3 regions of the Pseudarthrobacter sp. MDT1-22 genome follow, and region 2 is predicted to be linked to each of the others. Evidence: riboswitches for the same ligand, from Rfam matches in the RefSeq annotation. Region 2 holds a riboswitch; each other region holds the start of a gene.
What was found. Region 2 has a riboswitch for S-adenosylmethionine ahead of ACX80M_RS13135 (DUF1737 domain-containing protein). Riboswitches for the same ligand answer to the same signal wherever they lie in the genome.

Region 1: linked by a shared signal. The riboswitch ahead of metX (homoserine O-acetyltransferase MetX) and the one ahead of ACX80M_RS13135 (DUF1737 domain-containing protein) in region 2 are both predicted to bind S-adenosylmethionine.
Region 3: linked by a shared signal. The riboswitch ahead of ACX80M_RS04515 (aminotransferase class V-fold PLP-dependent enzyme) and the one ahead of ACX80M_RS13135 (DUF1737 domain-containing protein) in region 2 are both predicted to bind S-adenosylmethionine.

Annotation. Positions count from the first base shown of each region.
Region 1 is NZ_JBTNDK010000004.1:89,651-95,153, forward strand. Features, by position in the region: gene ACX80M_RS05085 (winged helix DNA-binding domain-containing protein) at 1-720, shown strand, start outside; gene ACX80M_RS05090 (hypothetical protein) at 734-1,264, shown strand; gene metX (homoserine O-acetyltransferase MetX) at 1,362-2,477, opposite strand; SAM riboswitch class IV at 2,490-2,604, opposite strand; gene ACX80M_RS05100 (VOC family protein) at 2,813-3,451, shown strand; gene ACX80M_RS05105 (CPBP family intramembrane glutamic endopeptidase) at 3,556-4,335, opposite strand; gene ACX80M_RS05110 (histidine phosphatase family protein) at 4,504-5,160, shown strand; gene ACX80M_RS05115 (DeoR/GlpR family DNA-binding transcription regulator) at 5,178-5,503, opposite strand, start outside.
Region 2 is NZ_JBTNDK010000015.1:66,577-72,079, forward strand. Features, by position in the region: gene ACX80M_RS13115 (DUF1905 domain-containing protein) at 1-264, shown strand, start outside; gene ACX80M_RS13120 (methyltransferase family protein) at 176-685, opposite strand; gene ACX80M_RS13125 (O-succinylhomoserine sulfhydrylase) at 801-2,009, opposite strand; gene ACX80M_RS13130 (rhodanese-like domain-containing protein) at 2,006-2,419, opposite strand; gene ACX80M_RS13135 (DUF1737 domain-containing protein) at 2,416-2,685, opposite strand; SAM riboswitch class IV at 2,699-2,814, opposite strand; gene ACX80M_RS13140 (hypothetical protein) at 3,072-3,446, shown strand; gene ACX80M_RS13145 (acetyl-CoA C-acetyltransferase) at 3,455-4,651, opposite strand; gene ACX80M_RS13150 (GNAT family N-acetyltransferase) at 4,756-5,313, opposite strand; gene ACX80M_RS13155 (pyridoxamine 5'-phosphate oxidase family protein) at 5,327-5,503, opposite strand, start outside.
Region 3 is NZ_JBTNDK010000003.1:246,450-251,952, forward strand. Features, by position in the region: gene aroA (3-phosphoshikimate 1-carboxyvinyltransferase) at 1-476, shown strand, start outside; gene rsgA (ribosome small subunit-dependent GTPase A) at 460-1,575, shown strand; gene hisN (histidinol-phosphatase) at 1,628-2,440, shown strand; SAM riboswitch class IV at 2,600-2,713, shown strand; gene ACX80M_RS04515 (aminotransferase class V-fold PLP-dependent enzyme) at 2,749-4,188, shown strand; gene ACX80M_RS04520 (class I SAM-dependent methyltransferase) at 4,310-5,068, shown strand; gene ACX80M_RS04525 (metal-dependent transcriptional regulator) at 5,100-5,503, shown strand, end outside.

The sequences.
Region 1 (5,503 bases), on a different contig from region 2:
TTCGCGGCCACCGGCTTCCAGCTGGCCTACCTGATCATGCACGCCGAGATCAGCGGAATCCTGACCAGCGGGTCGCCAGTGCGCAGCCGGGGCGGGTCCCTGAAGCAGACCTACGCCCTTTTTGACGAGCGTGTACCTGCCGGCCCGCCCGGGCCTCCCACCCGGGCCGAAGCGCTCAGCGAGCTCGTCCGGCGCTACTTCACCAGCCGCGGTCCGGCCACCGTCAAGGACTGCGCCGATTGGTCCGGGCTCACCATGGCCGACGTGCGCCTCGGCCTCCAACAGACCCTGGCGGCTGCTCCCGAAACGCTGGCAACGTTGGTGATTGACGGCGTCGAGCATTATTTCGACGCCGGCGCGGAGGGCGGTTCGGAGGCCGGCAACGCCACGGCCGCGGCAGGACCGCGGATCGACCTGATCCAGTGCTACGACGAATACGTGATGGGCTATTCAGCAACGCGGCACTATCTGGGCGGCAGCGCTCCGGCGTTCCCGGTCGCCGGGGATCCGATGCATGTGGTGCTGCTGGACGGGCGGATGGCCGGCTGCTGGCGGCACACCATGTTCTCCGGCCGCTGTGAGCTGGATATCCGGCTGTCCGCTGCCGCGGACCGGGCCACGGAAGATGCCGTGCAGGACGCCGTGGACCGGTACGGGGCCTTCCTGGGGATCCCGGCCGCGCGTGTGGGCTCCGGGGTTAAGCTGGAAGGACACATATGAGAGGCGCTACACCGTGAACAGCTTGTTTTTCTGGATCATCATTCTGTCGTTCGTGATACCGATGGCGATGCGGATGTACCGGAAATCCGTGAACAAACGGAATCAGGAGCAGAGCTTTTCCGGCCGCTACCCCGAGCAGTTTCCAGGCGGCGGGCAGTACCCGGGCAGCGATCAGTACCCGGGGCCGCAGAACAAGCAGCCCCGTGACGGCTACACGCAGCAGGATTACATGAGTGGCGGCTTCCGGCAGATCATGAGCCCGCAGCCCCTGCCACCGAGCCAGCCGTTGCCGCCCATGCAGCCGATTCCTTCTGCGGATCAGCAGTTCCCGCCGTACGGCCAGCCGCAACCCAACGGCCAGCCGGTGCCGGAGCAGCGCGCGGAAGCACCGCAGCAGCCTGCCGCCCCCGGCATTCCCCTGCCGCCGTCGGGCCCGCAGGGATACCGTGCCCGCAAGCTGGCCGAACTCGACCAGCAGTACAGCAACGGCGAGCTGGCCATGGAGGACTACATGAAGCGCCGCTCCGACATCATGAACGGCTGATCGCTTAGTCAGCGCGAAAGGACACTTGAGGCCCTGATTCCAGGGCCTCAAGTGTCCTCTCGCGTTTAAGGGCAGGGGCTCAAGTGTCCCCTGGCGCTTAGATCAGGAACGTGTCTCGGAGCTGGACGCCGAGCTGGCCGATCTCGGTCAGGAAGCCGTCGTGGCCGATCGGGGCCTCAATAACGTGCACGTCCACGTCGCCCGGGAGGGCGTCAGCCAGCTCACGGGACTGGGACGGGAAGTACAGCCGGTCGCTGTCCACGGCAGCCACGAAGAACCTGGCGGTGGCCCGGCCCAAGGCCTCGTTCAGCGAGCCCCGCCCGCGGCAGACGTCGTGGCTCATCAGGGCGTCGGTGATGGCGATGTAGCTGTTGGCATCAAAGCGCCGCACCAGCTTTTTGCCCTGGTGGTCCAGGTAGCTTTCCACCTGGTAGCGGCCCCGCTCCCCCAGCGCTGCCGCCTGGAACGGCGACTCCGGGTGCTGGGCCGACCGTCCGAAGCGGCCATGGAATTCCTCGGCGGAGCGGTAGGTGATGTGCGCGATGCGCCGTGCCAGGGCCAGTCCGTCCTCCGGCAGCGGACCGCCGTAGTAGTCGCCGTTGTTAAAATTGCTGTCCTGGCGGATGGCGAGCGTCTGCGCCTGGGCGAATGCGATCTGTTCGGCGGTGCTGGCGGCACCGATCGAGATAACGGCGCACCGCTGAACCCGTTCCGGATAGGTGACCGCCCATTCCAGGGCCCGCGCGCCGCCCATGGAACCGCCCAGCACGGCGTACCAGCTCGGGATTCCCAGCTGGTCAGCCAGCCTGGCCTCGGCCGCGGTGGTGTCCCGCAGCGTTACCAACGGAAAGCGGGACCCCCACGGCTTGCCGTCCGGGGCATCCGAGGACGGCCCAGTGGAGCCGTAGCAGCCGCCCACGATGTTGATGGAGACCACAAAGAACCGGTCCGTGTCCACCGGCGCACCCGGCCCGGCCAGCTGTTCCCACCAGCCGGGCTCGTCGCTGTCGCCGCGCGTCACGTGTGTGCTTCCGGTCAGGGCGTGCTCAATCAGGACGGCGTTGGAGCCGTCCGCGTTGAGGGTTCCCCACGTTTCATAGCCGAGGGTGACTTCCGGGAGGTATCCGCCGGCTTCGAGCTCGAGTCCGCCGATACTGGCGTAACGGACCACACCGTTCCCGGGTTCTGCGGTACGGGAAATCGTAATCGTCATGGAAGGACCTTTTCTACGCGCTTGCCCACCGTCAATTGACCGGCAGGCCAGGTCCTCACCCGGGGCACCCCGCCGCAAAAGAGGGTTGCCGGCCAGCAAGCCGGGGCTGTCGCTGGCACTCATGACCTGCTTCGAGTGTACGAACAGCCCCGGTCTATTGCTAAGCGTGTGACTGGTTGTGACTTCGCGGGAGCCCTACTGCGGCTGGCCTGCCGCGTCTTTGTTGGGCTCCGCCGCACCCTTGGCCGCCCGGAAATGTCCACTCCTGACGCATCAGGATTCCGGTAAGGCTACCCTTAGCTGAGAGCCGGATCACAAAGTGCCAAGATGATGGCATGCGCATGGATCACGTCTCTTACGCCTGTGAACAAGATGGCCTCGTTGCCACCACCGAACGTATCTCGTCCGCCCTTGGCGTTGAAGCCGTGAAGGGTGGCGTGCACCCCCGGTTTGGAACCCGGAACATGATTATTCCCCTCGCGGGCCATAAATACCTGGAAGTCGTGGAGGTCCTGAACCACCCGGCATCGGACAAGGCTCCCTTCGGGCAGGCTGTCCGGGCCCGATCCGAAGCCGGCGGCGGCTGGATGGGCTGGTGCGTCGAGGTGGACGACCTCGCTCCGTTCGAAGACCGCCTGGGCCGTGCCGCCGTCAACGGCAACCGCAAGTTCCCGGACGGCCGCGAGCTGGTCTGGAAGCAGATCGGCATCCTGGGCCTGATCGCGGACCCTCAGGTCCCGTACATGCTCAAGTGGGAGGGTGACCCCGCCTTGCACCCGTCCAACGCCTATGAGAGCAACGTCAAGATGAGCTGCCTGACCATAGCCGGTTCCGCCGAACGCGTGACGGAATGGCTGGGCGAGCCCGTCGAGAAGCCGCTGGAGGATGTGGCCGTTGACTGGGTGGCTCCGCATGGAACCCCGGGCATCCTGTCAGTAACCTTCGAAACCGCTACCGGAGCAGTCACCATCTGATTGCACGTTCAATAGCTTCGGCCGCCATCAGCGGGTGCCAATGATGCCACCCACCGATGGCGGCCGAATCCCTTTTAAGCTGGACCTGAGCCGGACAAACCCCCTTAGCCCAGGCCCACAGCCCTGCCAAAGAGGCTGAAGCCAACGAAGGCAACGATGTCCAGCAGCGCGTGTGCGATAACCAGCGGCATCACCCGTTTGGTCTTTGTGTAGAGCCAGGCGAAGACCACACCCATCACTGCGTTGCCGATGAACGGCCCGAAGCCCTGATAAAGGTGGTAGCTGCCGCGGAGCATCGAGCTAGTGAAGATGGCCAGGGGCATGCTCCAGCCGAACTTGCCGAAGCGGTCCAGGAGGTAGCCCACCACAATGACTTCTTCCACGATGGCGTGCCGCAGCGCGGACAGGATCAGGACGGGAACCGTCCACCAGTATGAGTCGAGCGCGCTGGGGATGATGGCGGTGGTGATCCCCAGGGCACGTCCCGCTGCGTAGAGGCCCAGCGACGGGATCCCGATCAGCGCCGCGAGGCCAAAGCCCTGCAGCAGGTCACGGCCCGGCCGGGCGAAGTTGAACCCCAGCTTCCGGAAGGCGGACCAGCCTTGGGGGCTCACTCCGGCGCCGGATTGCCGCTGGTCCGTAAGGAAGTAGATGACCAGCAGCACGGGCACGAGGGCGAAAATGATGTCCAGCAGCTGGTAGGTGAGATCGAAGTATTCGCGGGGGCTCTGTGACCGGTTCAGCGTGGACGTGCCTTCGGCCAGCGGTGCATGCGTCATCTTGTCCAGCAGCTGCACCACCGAGTAGACGGCGGACTGCCCCAGGGACAGACCCAGCACAATCCAGACTTCAATCCGCAGCCGACGGCGGGAGGGAACCAACATGGTTCCATCTTGCCTGTAGTTTCTGGTTCTTCGCTGATTCGGGGGTGGCCAGCTCGCCGGGGCTGACCAAAGTGAGAGAGCGTCCGCCGAAAACGCACCAAAAGTGAGAGAGCATCCTCGGGGCGGCACCTATGCTTGGGGCTTATGAGCGCGCCAGGGAAAATCTTCATGATCCGGCACGGCCAGTCCGCGGCCAATGTCGATACGTCCATCTACAACAGGGTCCCGGACTACCGGATTCCGTTGACTCCCCTGGGCCTGGCGCAGGCCACGGCGGCCGGCGAACGGATCCGCCGCGAGCTGGACGGCCGCCAGGTCTGCGTTTATGTATCGCCGTACCTGCGGGCGCACCAGACCCTGGAGGCACTCAACCTTGGCAGCCTCACGGAACGGGTGATCGAAGAGCCACGCCTCCGTGAGCAGGACTGGGCCAATTTTCAGATCACCGGCGATATCGAGGACCAGAAGGAACTCCGCAACGCCTACGGCCATTTCTTCTACCGGTTCCGGGAAGGCGAATCCGGCTCCGACGTCTACGACCGGATCTCGTCGTTCATGGAGACGCTGTATCGCCACTGGTCTAAGCCGGACTACGCCCCCAACACCTTGCTGGTGACCCACGGGCTCACCATGCGGCTGTTCTGCATGCGCTGGTTCCACTGGTCGGTGGAGTATTTCGAATCACTCAACAACCCGGACAATGCCGCGGTGCGGACCCTTCTGCGCACCGACCTGGGCAAGTACGAACTCGATATTCCGTTCAGCCAGTGGGTGGACCGCCGGGTGGACGAGACCGTCCTGGATGCGCCGCCGATGATCTTTTAGGGGTTGTTGCTGGTCACTTAGTGCGGAGCCACGATCACTTCGGTGCCGTTGGCTTCGAACGCTGCCTTGTCCTCCGCGGAGATACCGGAGTCGGTGATCAGGCGGTTGAACGCGTAGCCGTCCATGGTGGCGAAGGCTCTGACGCCAACTTTGGAGGAGTCGGCCAGGACATAGGAAACCCGGGCCCGGCTGGCCAGCAGGGCATTCACTGACGCTTCACCCTCCCCCGTGTTGGTGGGGCCTACCTCGGGGTCGATGCCATTGACGCCGATGAAGGCGATGTCCATGACCACCTTTTGCATGATGATGTCGGTGTACGGGCCCACCAGTTCGTAGGAGCGGG
Region 2 (5,503 bases):
GTCGAGGTCGCCGACGACCTCCGGGAAGAGGCCGCGGTGTTCCGGAGGGGCTTCGGCTCGGTCAAAGTCACGGCGGAAATCTCCGGCTACAGCTGGCAGACCTCGGTCTTCCCGGACAGCAAGAGCAGCTCCTACCTGCTGCCCGTCAAGAAGGCCGCCAGGGATGCGGCAGGCATCAGCGACGGGGATGACGTGGCAGTCCGGCTCGCCATGCACGGCGAAGGCGAAGCACGTACCGGGGAACAGACAAGCGGTACTGGCTGAACTCCACCGGGAACGACGCCGCCAGGATCTCTTCTTCTCCAAGCACCCCGCGGTGCACTGCCACGGAAGCCACCGGGAGGGCCGCCACCGTCCAGGCATCATCGCGCAGCAGCCCAATTCCCAGGTGCGCCAGGGCCCAGCCCACGTACATCGGGTTCCGCGAGTGCGCATAGGGCCCGGCGGTTAGCAACGCATCTGGCCGGGACAACCCGGTGTTCCGGGCAGCCAGCAACGCCCAGCTGACGATTGCGCTACCCGTCGCCAACGATGCAGCGCCGATGGTCCGTACCAGAAAGTGTGGCCCGCCGAGCCGGAGCGGCATCAAACGCTGAAGGACCACGCCGACGGCGATTCCCGCCAGGTTCTGCTCGGGCAGCGGGATGTTGGAAAGCAGCCGGCCCCAGTCCGGGGGTGTATTCATATGGTCTTCCCCGCCTCAAAGCTCGAAGGGACAGTTGAGGCTCCAAAAGACGCAAGAAACAGGGCCTCAACTGTCCCTTCGCGCCACCCGTTCGCACGCATGAGATCTGCGCCGATCAGATGTGCTTCAGGGCCTGCTCCAGGTCGCCGATGAGGTCGTCCACGTCCTCCAGGCCCACGGACAGCCGCACCACGCCATCGCTGAGCCCGATCGCGGCGCGGCCCTCGGGGCCCATGGCGCGGTGCGTCGTGGTGGCCGGATGGGTGATGAGGGACTTCGCGTCGCCCAGGTTGTTGGAGATGTCGATGATCCGCAAGGCGTCCAGCAGCGCAAAGGCGGCTTCCTTGCCGGAGCGGCCACCCGTCGTCGCAAGTTCCAACGTGAGGACGGTGCCGCCGGCCTTCATCTGCTTGGCGGCGAGCTCGTACTGCGGGTGAGACTTCAGCAGCGGGTACTTGACCCAGCTGACGGCCGGCTGCTGTTCGAGCCATTCGGCCAGCCGCAGCGCGGACGCGGAGGAGTGGTTCACGCGCAGCGCCATCGTTTCGAGACCCTTGGTGAGCACCCAGGCGTTGAACGCGGAGAGGGCCGGGCCGGTGTGCCGCATGAGCTGCTTGACCGGGCCGTCGATGAACTCCTTGGTGCCCAGGATGGCGCCGCCCAGGACACGTCCCTGGCCGTCGATGTGCTTTGTGCCGGAGTACACAATCACGTCCGCACCCAGCTGGCCGCAGCGCTGCAGCAGGGGAGTGGCAAAGACATTGTCGACGACGACGGTGGCCCCGGCGGCGTGTGCCAGCTCGCTGACCGCGGCGATGTCCACGATTTCCTGCATCGGGTTGGAGGGCGACTCGAAGAACACGGCCGTGGTGGGCTCCGACAGCGCGACGCGCCATTGCTCAAGATCCGGGCCGTCAACAAACACGGTTTCCACGCCCCAGCGCGGCAGGATCTCGTTCAGGATCACAAAGCAGGAGCCGAACAGCGATCGCGCGGCAACCACCCGGTCCCCGGCCGCCAGCAGGGCGCCCAGTGCGGTGAACACGGCTGACATGCCCGACGCCGTCGCAAAGCACGCTTCGGTGCCCTCAAGCAGGCGGAGGCGTTCCTGGAATGTGGCTACGGACGGGTTGCCGTACCGGGAGTAGACGAAGCGTTCGTCCTCGCCGGTGAAGGCGCGCTCGGCGGCGGCAGCGGACTCGTAGACGAAGCCCGAGTTCAGGAAGACCGGCTCGGTGGTCTCCTGGAAGTTGGTGCGGTCCAGCCCGCCGCGCACCGCCTGCGTCTCGGCGCTCCAGCTGGCGGCGTCTGGGTTGAAGGTCACTTGGCTATTCCCAGATTGGTGGGCAGGCCGCGGTTCTTCCAGCCGTTGACGGTGCGCTCGCCGTAGCGGTCCGGCTCGCCCTCGAAACCCTCCAGGACGTTGTAGGAGGTGAAACCGGCCTGCGTCGCGGCGATGGCGGCGGCGATGGAGCGCTGGCCCGAGCGGCAGAGGAACACCAGTTCAGTGCCGTCGTCCACCGGGGCCTGCTGCGTCAGGTCGGTGATGAAATCCCGGTTCGGGATGCCACCCGGGAACGTCCACGGGATGAACAGGGGATCGTTGTCCGTGGCCTTCGTGTCCGGGATGCCGATGTGGGCCCATTCACCTTCGGTCCGGACATCCACCAGAATGGCGCCCTGTTCGAGTTTGGCCCAGGCCTGCTGCGGGGTGAGGTCTCCGGCGTAGCTCATGCGTGGCCCTCGCCGTCGAAATCGAGGTCATCCACGGCGGAGGCGACGGCCGCATCAGCGGTGGCGATGGCCGACGGGAGGATGAGTGCCTGGGCCACAATCACCTGGCCGCCGTTGGACGTCGCGGCCGGGCTTCCGTGCAGGACATACCCTTCGGCCAGGGCAGTGGAAATCCGTTCACAGAAAGACCTGTCATCCGGCCCGGTGACAAGCCGGTACGACAGTTTCTCTTCAGGGGCGGGGGCGGGGGCGGGTGCGTCAGACACGACGGAACTCCTTCTTTCACGCTTGCAGCTCGAATGGGTCGATATGCCGAGTATTCACCTGAGGCACCCCGCCGCGAAAGGGAGGGTTGCCGACCGGCCAGTCAGGGCTTGGCGCCGGTTCTCATTACTCCCCAAAAACGTAACATCCGGCCCGCCCGGCCGCACCGCCGCCGACGTCATGTTCCGTAATCAACGCGTTTTTCGTAATCCCGCCGTGCTTCCGTAACGCCGGCGCTGACGGGACAATCGGGTCATGGGGAACTTTCGAGGGCGTTCATTGACGGGCGCCTGGGCACGCGTATTGGCTGTGACGCTGTGCGCTGTGCGCCGTGCCGGTGCTGGTGGGGGTGACAAGCTGCCGGAACATTTTCGCACCGCCGCCCTGCATGCCGCCCGAGTTTTCCGTCTCGCCTGCCGCCGCCAAACCCGGCGACCAGGTCACCGTCAGCGCCCCGGATACCACTTGCGATGCCCGCTATGGCACCAACGCACAGGTCCAGGTGACGGTCAAGGATGCGGCCGGTACCGCGGTGTTTGAAGAGCTCGCTCCCATGTCCGACGACGGCGGCTTCACTTTCGTGTTCACCGTCCCGGCTGGCGTGGCTCCCGGGAAGGCCGGGGTTACCGCTTACCCGTACAACCTGGACTGGTGCGGCGACACAGGGGTGAACAACCGGGCGGCTCAGGGGCAACCGGAACTGGTCCGGGTTTCGTGCGCGGAACGCTTGGTGCCGCTGGTGATCCTTGGACCCGGAGGCTGAACCTGGCGTCAGGCTTTGAGGATCAGGGCGTCGCCCTGGCCGCCGCCGCCGCACAACGCAACCACGCCTGTCCCGCCGCCGCGCCGGTTCAGCGCGAGTGCCTGATGCAGGACCAGGCGGGCCCCCGAGGCGCCCACCGGGTGGCCCAGGGCGATGGCGCCGCCGTCTGCGTTGATCCTGTCCGCGTCGATCCCCAGGTCCGTGGCGGACTGCAGCACCACCGAGGCGAAGGCTTCGTTGATCTCAATGAGGTCCACGTCGTCAATGGTCAGCCCTTCGAGTTTCAGGGCTCGCTCAATGGCGCGGGACGGCTGGGAATGCAGGGATCCATCCGGTCCGGCGGTCTGGCCGTGGCTGCCGATTTCCGCGATCCAGCTGAGGCCGGCCGCTTCCGCAGCTGCCTTGCTGGCCACTACCACTGCTGCGGCTCCGTCTGACAGCGGGGAGGCAGAACCGGCGGTGATGGTGGCCGCCGGATCCTTGGAGAAGGCGGGCTTCAGTGCCGCCAGCGTCTCGATGGTGGTGCCGGCGCGGATGCCTTCGTCGGCATCAATCACGACGGCGGGTCCCCGGCGCTGCGGGACCTCCACCGGAGCGATCTCCTCAGCCAGGATGCCGGCCGCCCGGGCGGCCTCCGCCCGCTGGTGCGAAAGGGCGGCGACGGCGTCCTGGTCCTCGCGGCTGATGCCCAGGCGGGCGTTCCCGGCGTCGGTGGCGGAGCCCATCAGTTCGCCTGAGACGGGGTCCTGCAGGCCGTCAAAGTTCAGTGAATCCAGCAGCGGCGCATCGCCGATGGCCACGCCGCCGCGGAGCCGGGGCAGCAGGTGCGGGGCGTTGGTCATGGATTCCTGGCCCGCCGCCACAATGAAATCAGCCTCGCCGGCGCGGATCATCCGGGCGGCATCGATCACCGCGGTGAGGCCGGACAGGCACAGTTTGTTGATGGTTACGGTGGGCACGTCCCAGCCGATGCCCGCGGCGAGGCTGGCCTGCCGGGCGGGTCCCTGGCCAGCACCCGCCTGGATAACCTGGCCTACGATGACGGCCTGGATCTGTTCCGGCGCCACACCGGACCGTTCCAGAGCGTTCCGGATGGCGTGGGCACCCAGTTCGCTGGAGGTGAGCCCGGAGAGGCCGCCGCGGAACTTGCCGAAGGGGGTCCGTGCGCCGCCCAGGATGACGGGGATGTGAGCGTCGGTGCTCATGGGGTGCCTTTCGATTGCGGATTCAAGAGTGCTTGGGGCCAGCTTAGGCGAACCGTGAGGGCCGGTGAGGTGGCGCAGGCGCTGTGGATTCGGCCGCGATCGCGTCAGCCGTGGAGGAGCAGTTGGTGGAGTAGGTGGTCCTGCCAGCGGCCGGCGATCTTCAGGTACTGCGGCGCCACGCCGATTTCCCGAAACCCGGCGCGTTTGAGGATCTTGCGTGAGCGCTCATTGTCGAGCAGCGTTGCCGCCTGGACCCGGTGGAGGCCCAGTTCTGTCCGGGCATGGTCAGTGGCGAAGCGGACCGCCGCAGATCCGATGCCCCGCCGGTTGAGGGTGGAATCAACCCAGTACCCGAGGTTGGCGTTGAGGAACGGCCCGCGGACGATGCCGGTGAGGGTGACGGCGCCGACGATGCAAGCGGGATCGTTGTGGTCCACCAGCACCCACGGAACTTCCTGGCCCACGGAATGCTGGGCGAGCTTGGCCCGGATGATGTCCAGTTGATGCCTGGGAGCGAAGAAGGCTTCGTCCCGCTCCGGTTCCCAAGCCTCGAGGTGCTGGCGGTTCCGTAGGTAGGCCTCGCTCAGGCCGGCTGCGTCGCTCCGCCGCAGCAGCCGGATCCGGACCCCCGGGACGAGCGGAGCGGGGGCTTCGCTGTCCATAAGCTCTCCCGCGCTACTCGAAGGAAGCACGACGGCGGTCCGACAACCGGGTGTTCCAGACGTCCGGTTTGGTGACCTGGAAGCGGCGGCCGGTCAGTGCAAGTGGGGTTAGCCGGATGTAGTAATTCTTGGGTCCAGACTGCCAGGGCTCCAGATGCAGGGCGTCGACGGCGTCCTTGTCAGCCTGGGC
Region 3 (5,503 bases), on a different contig from region 2:
GCGCGGACGTCAGCCTGGCTGACGGCGTCCTGACCGTCACGGGCGGGCCAGAGATCAAGGGTGCGGATTTTGACGAAACCAGCGAACTCGCCCCTACTGTGGCGGCCCTCTGCGCCCTGGCAAGCGGACCTTCACGGCTGACCGGCATCGCGCACCTTCGCGGCCACGAGACGGACCGGTTGGCCGCGCTGGTCACAGAAATCAACCGCCTCGGCGGCGACGCGGAGGAGACCAGCGACGGCCTGGTAATCCGCCCGGCAAAGCTGCACGCCGGCGTCGTCCACAGCTACGCGGACCACAGGATGGCCACCGCCGGTGCCATCCTCGGCCTCGCGGTGCCGGGCATCGAAGTCCAGGACATCGCCACCACTGCTAAGACCATGCCGGAATTCCCGCAGATGTGGGCCGACATGCTGGCCCAGGGCGCTGCTGCCGACAAGCGCGCGGAAGGCCCCACTGGTGGCACGCAGCACTGATTCCTGGGACGAGTCCGACGTCCGGATCCGGCCCAGCAAAAAGGGCTCCCGGCCGCGCACGAAGGACCGCCCCAGCCACGACGACGCCGTCACGGGCCGCATCATCACCGTGGACCGCGGCCGGTACACCGCCGTCGTCGGCGAAGACTCGGGCGACGAGCGGATCATCATCGCAGCCAGGGCCCGCGAACTCCGCCGCTCCCCCGTGGTTGCCGGCGACTTCGTCTCCCTCGTTGGAGATGTCTCCGGCGAACCCGACACGCTGGCCCGCCTGGTCCGGATCCAGGACCGCAGGACCCTGCTGCGCCGCAGCGCCGATGACACTGATCCGATCGAGCGTGCGGTGGTGGCCAACGCCGATCAGCTGGTGGTGGTGGTGGCCGCCGCAAACCCGGAGCCGCGCACAGGCTTCATCGACCGCGCCCTGGTGGCCGCTTACGACGCCGGCATTGAGCCGCTGCTGCTCGTCACCAAGGCGGACGTCAAGGATCCGGCGGAACTGCTGTCCAACTACGAGCACCTGGACTTCCCGGTGATCATCAGCCGCACGTCGGACTCCGAAGCCTCAGGTATCGATGCCCGCTCCGACGACGGCCTCTCGGCCCGCCTGGACAGTGACGCAGTTTCGCAGCTCCGCGCGTACCTCGAGGGCAAGGTCTCGGTGATGCTGGGTCATTCCGGCGTGGGCAAGTCAACCATGGTCAATGCGCTCACCGGGGCCGAACGGGCCACCGGTGGTGTGAACGCCGTGACCGGCCGCGGCCGCCACACGTCGTCGTCGGCCCTAGCCCTGAAGCTGACCGGAGCTCCCGCCGGAAGCTGGATCATCGACACCCCTGGCATCCGTTCGTTCGGCCTGGCCCACGTGGACCCGGACCGGATCCTGCGGTCCTTCCCGGACCTGGAGCCGGGTACGGATGCCTGCGAGCGTGGCTGCAAGCACAACACCGCGGCCGTCAACTGCGGCGTGGATGCCTGGGTGTCCGCCGGCCACGCGGGCCCCACCGGCCCGGCCCGGCTCGCGTCCCTGCGACGGCTGCTGGGCACGGATCCCCGCCTGGTGGGCCAGGAAACCAAGGAACTCGGCAGCATCGGCTAGACGGGACGCCGATGTCCCCAACACTGCGGCCCTGAGACGGTAGTTTGGAACCATGATCCAACCCGCTTCGAGCTACAACGATGACTTGCGCCTTGCCCATGTGCTGGCAGATTCCGTGGATGACCAGACCATGAGCCGCTTCAAGGCACTGGACCTCCGCATCGAGACCAAGCCGGACCTGACGCCGGTAACGGACGCGGACAAGTCCGCGGAGGAAGCCATCCGCGGCCAGCTGTCCCGCTCGCGTCCGCGCGACGCCGTGCTGGGCGAGGAATTCGGCAGTTCGGGCCATGGCTCCCGCCGCTGGATCATTGATCCCATCGACGGCACCAAGAACTTTGTCCGCGGCGTCCCGGTTTGGGCCACCCTGATCGCCCTCGTGGACGAAGGCGAACCCGTGGTGGGAGTGGTCAGCGCGCCCGCGCTGGGCAAACGCTGGTGGGCCGCCAAGGGTTCCGGCGCGTACATGGGCAAGTCCCTCGCCGCCGCAACGCGGCTCCGCGTCTCCGACGTCTCCAAACTTTCGGATGCCTCCCTGTCCTACTCCAGCCTGGGCGGCTGGAAGGAACGCGGCAACCTGGATGAGTTCCTGGGCCTGACCGAGGACGTGTGGCGCACGCGCGCCTACGGCGATTTCTGGTCCTACTGCATGGTGGCCGAAGGTTCCGTGGACATCGCCTGCGAGCCCGAACTGAACCTGTACGATATGGCTGCCCTGGTGCCCATCGTAGTGGAAGCCGGCGGCCGCTTCACCTCCTTGGAGGGACAGGACGGGCCGTTCGGCGGCAACGCCCTGGCCACGAACTCCATCCTGCACTCAGAGGTGCTCAAGCGGCTGAACCCGGATCTGGACGATCTCCTCTAGGCACTTTCTTCGAATTATCGACGGCGGACGCCTCCTCAAGGGGGCGTCCGCCGTCGTATCTTCGACAAATGAGGCTGTTCCTCAAACGCGCGTAACAAAGTCCTTAACATTGGGCCGAGCTTCCTTTCTGCAGCGGCGGATGTTCTACGCTTCTTAACAGGTCACGAGTGCCAGCGCGAAACCCCGGTTTGCTGGCCGGCAACCCTCCATTCGCGGTGGGGTGCCCCGGGTGACGACCAGGCCGGTCCGGAATGGACACGGCAAGCGCGGATTCCCGTTACCGGGAGTCCTTCTAGAGTGAGGTCTCCGTGACAACTGCCACTGTCTCCCCCAACACTGTTTCTCCCAGCAACGCCGCCCCCGCCAATGCCACTGCGCTGATCCACGATGACGCCGCTATTGCAGGGCGCCCCCTCTCTGCGGTCACCGGGGCGGAAATCCAGGCACCGCTGATCCAGGGCGGCCATGTCCGGTACGCGAACCTGGACTACGGCGCATCCGCTCCCGCCCTCTCCGTCGTGTCGGCCTACCTCAACGAGATCCTGCCGTTCTACGCCAGCGTCCATCGCGGCGCCGGCTACGCGTCGCAGATCAGCACCTCCGTCTACGAGAACGCCCGGGACATCGTGCGCGACTTTGTGGGCGGGCGCCCGGACGACTCCGTCATCTTCACCCGGAACACCACCGACTCGCTGAACCTGCTGGCGGGTTGCCTGCCGGCGACGGACGGACGGCCCAATGGCGATGTCCTCTACTTGGACATCGAACACCATGCCAACCTGCTTCCGTGGCAGGGAGTCCCGCACCGCAGCGTTGTCGCCGCGGACACCATCGTGGGGACCATCGAGGTCCTCCGCGCCGAACTTGAGCAGGGCAACGTCAGCCTCCTCGCGGTCACGGGCGCCTCCAACGTCACCGGCGAGATCCTCCCGATCAAGGCCCTGGCCGCCCTCGCCCATGAGTACGGAGCGCGGATCGTGGTGGACGCCGCGCAGCTGGCGCCGCACCGGCGCATCAATATCAGCACCGACGACGTCGACTACCTCGCCTTCTCCGGGCACAAGCTCTACGCGCCGTTCGGCTCCGGCGTCCTGGTGGGCCGCACCGACTGGCTCGACGCCGGCACGCCCCACCTGGCCGGCGGCGGCGCCGTCCGCGAGGCCAGGCTCGACGGCGTCAGCTGGGCCACCGGTCCGGCCCGGCACGAGGGCGGCTCCCCCAACGTCCTCGGCGCGGCCACCCTGGCCCGCGCCACCCAGGTCATCGCGTCCCTGGACCACGACCGCTGGCACGCCCACGAGGCAGCCATCAGGTCATTCCTGGTGGAAGGGCTCGGGAAGATCGACGGCGTCACCGTGCACCAGATCTTCTCGGACACGGACGCTGAAGCGGGCACCATCGGCGTGGTGAACTTCTCCGTGGCAGGGTACGACGCCGGGCTTGTGGCCGCGTACCTGTCGGCCGAGCATGGCGTTGGCCTCCGGGACGGCCGCTTCTGCGCGCACCCGCTGCTCAAGCGCCTCGGCCTTCCCTCCGGTTCCCTGCGGGCCAGCTTCGGCGTGGGCTCACGGCTGGAGGATGCCCAGCGCCTCCTTGCCGGCCTGGAGCAACTCCGCCGGACCGGCCTGGGCTGGGACTACGTGGTGGACGCGGGCCGCTGGGTTCCGGCCAACGACTCCCGCACGTACCCTCACTGGGCTCCCAACACCCCGGGCACCGCCGGCGCAGCTCCGTGCCTTGACGACTGACTGACGCTTTCCTCCCCTGGTTCCTGACCTGACCGCTGCCTGACTGCCGCCTGCCCCAGCGGCTGCGGCCCATGCGGTAAATTCGAAGGATACCGATGGGCACAGTTGAAGGAGGCCGCACGTGGCACGGGGTGGCCCCAGACTTGAGCACGGACGCCGCCTGGAACTCGGACAGAGTTTCCAGGACGGCGGCGAACATTACCAGCGCGTACGCCCTGGCTACCCTGCCGACTCAGCGGACTGGCTGATCCCTGCCGGGGCCACGGACGCCGTGGACGTGGGCGCCGGAACCGGCAAGTTCACCGCCCTTCTGCTGGAACGCAGCCTGGCGGTTTCCGCCGTGGATCCGTCGCCGGACATGCTCGAACAGCTGCGGGCCCACTACGCGGCGGCGGACGCGACGCAGGGGACGGCAGAGGCGACGGGACTCGCTGACTCCTCGTTCGACGTCGTAAGCGTGGCGCAGGCCTGGCACTGGTGCGATCCGCTGCAGGCGAGCACCGAACTGGCGCGGATCCTGCGGCCCGGCGGAACTCTGGGGCTGATCTGGAACCAGCTGGACACGTCCGTTCCGTGGGTGCACCGGTTGTCCCGCATCATGCACGCGGGCGACGTCTACAAGCCCGGGTTCCGCCCGGTGGTGGGGCCGGAGTTTGAAGGCCTCGAGAGCCATGTGACGCGGTGGGAGGACAGCCTCAGCACGGCGGACATCATGGAACTGACGAAGTCCCGCAGCTACTACCTGCGCGCCGGCGAAGCCACGCGCGGCAAGGTCCTCGCCAACCTCGACTGGTACCTGCACGAACACCTGGGGCACGCCGCCGAAGAGGAGATCAGCCTGCCGTACCTGACTTTGACGTGGCGGGCCACGAAGGCGTGACGGGCGCTGACCACCGGGTAGGCTTGGGAACGTGAAGACCAGCGCGCCCTCCTCCTCGATCGAGGACTACGTCAAGGTCATCTACGGCTTCACGGAGTGGCAGGACAAACCCATCACGTCCTCGCAGCTCGCGCAGCGCCTGGGGGTGGCCAATTCCTCGGTCTCGGAGATGGTCCGCAAGCTCAAGGACCAGGGCCTGGTGGACCACAAGCCATACAGCGCCATCACCCTTACAGACTCCGGGGTCCGGCTGGCATTGTCCATGGTGCGCCGGCACCGGCTCATTGAGACCTACCTGGTGCAGGAGCTTGGTTACAGCTGGGACGAAGTCCACGACGAAGCCGAACTGCTGGAGCACGCGGTGTCGGACACGTTTATTGAGCGTATGGCGGCAAAACTGGGCAACCCGCAACGTGACCCGCACGGTGACCCGAT